DNA from 2 places in the Pseudalkalibacillus berkeleyi genome. Region 2 is predicted to be linked to the other one. Evidence: a T-box and tRNA genes for the amino acid it is inferred to sense, from the RefSeq annotation. Region 2 holds a T-box; the other holds one or more tRNA genes.
What was found. A T-box is a leader RNA that pairs with one kind of tRNA and senses whether it is charged. The one in region 2 lies ahead of L2716_RS10295 (valine--tRNA ligase), so its partner is inferred to be a tRNA-Val.
Positions count from the first base shown of each region.

Region 1: it encodes a tRNA-Val, which carries the amino acid that the T-box ahead of L2716_RS10295 (valine--tRNA ligase) is inferred to sense. The anticodon was not compared.

Region 1 is NZ_JAKIJS010000001.1:777,996-781,187, forward strand. It holds gene L2716_RS04140 (YjcG family protein) at 1-238, opposite strand, end outside; gene L2716_RS04145 (alpha/beta hydrolase) at 339-1,067, opposite strand; gene L2716_RS04150 (phosphatidylglycerophosphatase A family protein) at 1,207-1,761, shown strand; tRNA gene L2716_RS04155 (tRNA-Val) at 1,950-2,024, shown strand; gene L2716_RS04160 (aspartyl-phosphate phosphatase Spo0E family protein) at 2,361-2,534, opposite strand; gene corA (magnesium/cobalt transporter CorA) at 2,689-3,192, shown strand, end outside.
Region 2 is NZ_JAKIJS010000001.1:1,947,348-1,950,539, reverse strand. It holds gene L2716_RS10305 (hypothetical protein) at 1-144, shown strand, start outside; gene L2716_RS10300 (protein kinase family protein) at 141-1,151, shown strand; T-box leader at 1,615-1,842, shown strand; gene L2716_RS10295 (valine--tRNA ligase) at 1,984-3,192, shown strand, end outside.

The DNA.
Region 1 (3,192 bases), 1.2 Mb from region 2:
TAACTGGGTGAAATGATCCAACTTTATAAACGTTAATGTTAAATGGTTGGATATTATCTGAGATTTCGTGAATTTGACGCGTCATTTCTTTCAATTCGTCTTCATCTTCGACATCGAACGGATCTTTTAATGTCAAGTGAGGAGCGATTAAAGCATAATGAGGGTCATAACGTTTACGATAGGAATTTACCAAGTCTTGTAGTTTTTTTGATGGAAAAATGGCTATACCATATTTCATAATTTCCCTCCTCGAACTTCATTCTTTACATTAGTTCATTTAAGCAATTCCATTATAGCAAATTTTCTTACTATTTCATACTCGGATAAGGTTCCATTGTTTAAATTGGATAAAGGAATTTCAGGGCTTTCGGTATATCAGGCTGCCAATATGTCCACTTATGATCTCCATCAAATTCCTCATAATAATATTCACCAAATGACTTGCTAGCAAACCTTTTATTTAATTCTCTATTTGGTGTGATGAAGTCCTTCTGTTTCCCATTAGTTGTTTCCACTTCTGTCTCGCCTTTACCTGCAACATGATAAACAGATAATAAGGATGGATCCTTAACGTTCGTAACAAGGTCAAGAACTTTGTCATTGACATATGGAGATTGTAGAGCTATCTTCCCAAACGTCCTAGGATACTCAAGAGCAGTCACTAGCGATACAGTGGCACCTAGAGAGCTTCCTATGAGTCCTCGTGCACTTGCAAGCTCTAGGGTCGAATATTCATCTTCAATGAATGGTAGCAATTCATAAACGAGGAAACGAACATACTTTTCATGCTCTTCTCCAGATGGATGATACTTCCGCCTACGATCTTGAACGTCTTTATAAGGTACACCTACAATAATGTATTCTTCGACTGCACCATCTTCAAACAAGGTCTCTGAGGATCTTGCGATTTTTCCGAGATTAAAATAATCCTTTCCATCCTGCGCAATAAGAACCGAATACCTTAATAGCGGTGTATAAGATGGAGGGAGGTAAACGTGTAATTGTATTTCTTCATTTAGAATTTCGCTGTAAATATTTCTTTCTTCTCTTTTTCCTTGCTGTGCCATGTATAATCAACCTCCAAAATGTTCACGATTGTAATGATATAAAAGTTGTAAAAGTATTAACCTGAGATTGATTGTAACATAAATGGTATAATCAATATAAGCAAGCACTACTGCACAGATACAGAAAGGGGAGTCTACTATGAATAAAAGGATCCATAGTAAAGAGGTTAAAGCTGCAACAATGAAACTCATAAAAGAGCGTGGCGTTGAGATTATGGATGTAGCTGAAATCGTATATGAAATGCAAATTCCTTATGCTCCGACCTTGAAAATGGAAGAATGTATAGAAAGCGTAGAGGCTGTTCTAGAGAAAAGGGAAATACAACATGCATTATTAGTAGGTATAGAGTTGGATAAGTTAGCAGAACAAAAGAAACTATCTGAACCTTTACAATCAATCGTCGAAACGGATGAAGGTTTGTTTGGAGTAGATGAAACCATTGCAATGGGTGCAGTTATGGGTTATGGCAGTATAGCGATTACAACTTTCGGACATTTAGATAAACAGAAGATTGGCATTATTGAGAAGCTTGATACGAAAAGAGGCAATGGTGTACACACTTTTCTAGACGATTTAATCGCAAGCCTAGCTGCTAATGCTTCTAGTCGTTTAGCACATAGAATTCGAGATCGTGAAGAAAACTTGAAAGAAGAAGAAATCCGAAGGCGTGATGAGGAAGAGCGGATCGGTTAGTATTCATTCTATATGAGTACTTCTAGTCATGCACCATCTTATTGGTGGTGTATGACTATTTTGGATACGGATACATTGTAATAAAAAGTTTGCTAAACTTATTGACAGAAGTCTAGCTTGAAAGTATAGTAATTATTGTCCGCTATAAACGTTTTAACATTAGCGAAGTGAATGATTGTACAATAGATGGGGCATTAGCTCAGCGGGAGAGCACTTGCTTGACAGGCAAGGGGTCACTGGTTCAATCCCAGTATGTCCCACCATACATAAACATTTGAGCACCTTTCATTAGAAAGTGCTTTTTTTATTGCAATCGTTTGATTTAACAAAAAGACATCCACGTTGAGTAGGTACCTGCTCAACGTGGATGTCTTTTCTTGTTCGTGATGTAAGAACAGAAAAGATGGTTGAGTATTCATTCTTTGAATCATACAAAGGTCATCTGTCATGTGTGTAATCAGTGAAGTCAGGGTATAGTAGTAGGTATCTTGAGGATTGTGGATTCTAGTTTGTCATTACCTAGATCTGTAGAAGGTTTTAAAAAGGTAGTTTGCGCGCATCCCTATTTATTTCATCTGTCGCAATATATTAGAATAGGATTATGATATTTTCCTTAAATGATAATCACGATCCCTAAGTTGATTAGAAAGATGAAGTTGTAGAAGACGGTCTAATTCTTGGCTGCATTTTAATGTTTGTGTCGATGACATCCCAAAGGTTTTAGCGGTTTCTAACATTTGTGCTCGTTTTCGCTCGATTGTGATAGATAGCATTATTTGTCCCCTCCGTCTTAATTCGAATTAACCTTGTACATTATCTTACAAAAACAAGAGATTTAAAATACTTTCGTCTAAACTTCTTATGATTCGACAGAAATAGTTAGCATTTACAGAAATGGTCGACAAAACTTAAATGGTGGTGAATTAAATGGGCATAGAACAAGATTTGGAGCGAAAAAAAGGGCTACCTCCTGGGTCTCTCGTCTATGTTGGTGATGAAGTAGCATCGTCAACGAAAATTTCGGTAATCGATTACATAGGTGATGATTTAGTAGAAAAGGAACTTGATAAAATTCAAGATGTTTATCCATATACTAAAACCAATTCTGTAACTTGGGTGAACATAGAGGGATTAAACGATATTGATGTCTTTAAAGAAATTAGAGATGAATTCGGTATTCATCCGTTACTGATTGAGGATATATTGAATACGGAACATCGACCGAAAATCAATATTTTAAATGATTACGTAGTTATGATTTTAAAAATGGTCTGGTTTAACAAAGAAGAAGTAGAGATAGAAGAAGAGCAGATTAGTGTAATTATCAAGGATCAAACAATCTTTACGATCCAAGAGAAAGAAGGAGACGTGTTAGATTCAGTTAGAAAAGCAATCCGTCAAAACCTAGGTAAAATTAGAAATATGAGTGCA
Region 2 (3,192 bases):
TGTATTCAACGATTAGAGTCTGGTGAAACGAATACCACTAGTGCAACGCTCGATCAATTTGAACGAGAGTGGGAAGCGAATCGGACCCTTGTTGAAGAAGTGTGTCATTGGATCGATCATCGCTCAAAGAAGGTGATCACATGAGGGCATCATCTATTTCAATCGACGGTCTCATTCTCTACTATTATGATTTATTCCCTGATAAGGTTGAAGCATATGGAAAGGTACAGAAAATCACCACTCGAAAAGGAACGTATGCATTAAAAGAAACAGATATGGGACCTGAACAAATGACTTGGTTTCTCCATTGTATGGAACGGTTGCATGAGTTAACGTATGATCATGTTGTGCCGATTACGCCAACCAAATATGGGGATCCTTATGTAGTGGTGAACAATCGTTACTATTATGTAACGAAGTGGTATGAGCATGATGGTAGAAATGATTTTGCATATGAGGAATTCATTATAGATGAACTCGGAAAACTGCATGCAAATACTGTCAAGGCCCAAACTTTTTCAGAAGATGTAGTTAAAGATTCTTACACCGGATTATTAAAGCGTTTCGAACAACGACAGCTTGAAATGGAAAGATTCACAGAGCTAGCTGAAAGGCAAACCTACATTTCACCTTTTGAACTTCGTTATTTATCTCAATTTCATAAAATGATGCGAATAGCTGAAGAGGCGAAACATAAGGTGAATGAATGGTACTCAACCTGTGAACAGAATAAACGGTATCGAAGCGTACTATGCCACGGTCGTCCATTCCGAGGGCATGTTGTTCAAGACCAATTTGGTGAAGGGAACTTTATTAATTTTGAACGGGCGATTTTGGATACGCCAGTTCGAGATCTAGCCTATTTCTTTAGAGCAGCAGCACAATATCCAGAGTGGAGTGAGTATTCCGCATTAGAATGGCTGAACCGATATGAGAGCCATCTACCTCTTCTAATAGAAGAAAAGGTTTTACTCGCTAGTTACTTGAAATTCCCTGAGCCTGTATTTTCTACAATCCAAACGTATCAAGGTTCTCCAAGTACGTCTCAACTGGACCTTGTCCGCAAATTGGACCGAAAATTGAATGTCATGAAAGCATTAGATCGATTTGCAGATCGATTTCTGCAAGAAGCAATACCGGAACAAGAGTAATGGATCAAACTAACCAGCGCCTCCAATCAGCTCTTGTAAAACTGAAAATCAACCTTACTGGAGGTGCTGGCTCTTCTAAAGAGTCAGCTATTTTCGTTTCTGATCACCAGAACTCATAATAAATCGCCAAGTGAATGCCTAATAGTAAGACAACGAGGAAAATGTCAAACGGGGATGGAAATAAAATTGTACGTATGCCTTGAAATATGAGCAATGGAAAGACGAATTGCGCACAAATTGCACGAAACTGACGCAAATGAAAGTGGAATCGATTCTTGTCAAAACCCCGCCTTCTCCTCATCATGTTGCTCCTTTCTATGCAATAGGTTTCTATAAGCTATGACAGAAGCCCATAAATGGTGCCCATTTTTGTTTAAAAATCAAAAAAAGTGGAAAGCCTATTGACTACAATAAATTTCATAAGTAAACTAGATAGTACTTATATTGAATAATAAAATTAAAATATTAGGCCGTGATTGGGAAGAGTAAATTGTAACCCCTTTAGAGAGAGGAATCATTAGCTGAAAGATTCCTTAGGATGTAGCAATTGAATGTCGCCCAGGAGCAATTTCTCTGAAATGATATAGTAGGAGAAGTCGGAGTCAAATCCGTTATCGTTGATGAGTTGTGTAGTTTCGTATAATTTGGACTACAAACAAAGGTGGTACCGCGAACTTCTTTCGTCCTTTGAGGATGGAAAGAGGTTTTTTTAGTTTTATGAGCTTTTTTCAAAAACACAAGGTATAAAGTTACATGTTGATTCAGGTTGCCGTATTTTGTAAATCATCACTTACATCATTAATCAATCATTCATAATAGAGGAGGAGATTCCATGTCTAAGCAGGAAATTTCGATGCCAACAAAGTATGATCCGCAACAAACGGAAGCGAAATGGTATCAATATTGGTTAGATGGAAAGTTTTTTGAAGCAAAAGGTGGAGAGGGTAAAAAGCCATACACAATCGTTATCCCACCACCGAACGTAACAGGGAAACTTCACTTAGGTCATGCTTGGGATACAACGTTACAAGATATCATGATTCGCACAAAACGTATGCAAGGCTATGATGCATTGTGGTTACCTGGAATGGATCATGCGGGGATTGCCACGCAAGCGAAAGTTGAAGGTAAACTAAAAGAAGAAGGAACAAATCGATACGAACTAGGACGTGAGAAATTCCTAGAGAAATCATGGGAATGGAAGCACGAATATGCGGAATTCATCCGTAAACAATGGTCAAAGATTGGATTGTCTCTCGACTATTCAAGAGAGCGGTTTACACTTGACGATGGACTTTCAAGTGCTGTTCGAGAAGTATTTGTCACGTTATATGAAAAAGGTCTGATCTACCGCGGCGAATACATCATTAACTGGGATCCACAAACGAAAACAGCTTTATCAGATATCGAAGTCATATACAAGGACGTTCAAGGTGCGCTTTATCATATGAGATATCCACTTGTTGATGGAAGTGGACATATCGAGATTGCTACGACTCGTCCAGAAACGATGCTCGGTGATACAGCAGTTGCGGTACATCCTGATGATGAACGCTATCAACATATGATCGGGAAGAAAGTTAAGCTCCCAATTACGGACCGTGAAATTGAGATCGTAGCGGATGATTATGTAGACATGGAATTTGGTTCTGGGGCTGTAAAAATTACACCTGCACATGACCCGAATGACTTTGAAATCGGTAACCGTCATAGTCTTGAACGTATTTTAGTCATGAATGAAGACGGCACGATGAATGATTCTGCTGGTCCTTATAAAGGGATGGATCGTTTCGCCTGTCGTAAACAGATCATCAAAGATCTCCAAGAGCAAGGTGTATTATTTGAAATTGAAGAACACATGCACAATGTAGGACATTCAGAACGTAGTGGTGCAATAGTTGAGCCGTACCTTTCAACGCAATGGTTCGTTAAAATGCAACCTCTTGCAGATCGTGCGATTGAACTACAAAAAGGCGATGACAAAGTCAACTTCGTCCCTGAGCGGTTTAATAAGACCTACTTGAACTGGATTGAAAATATA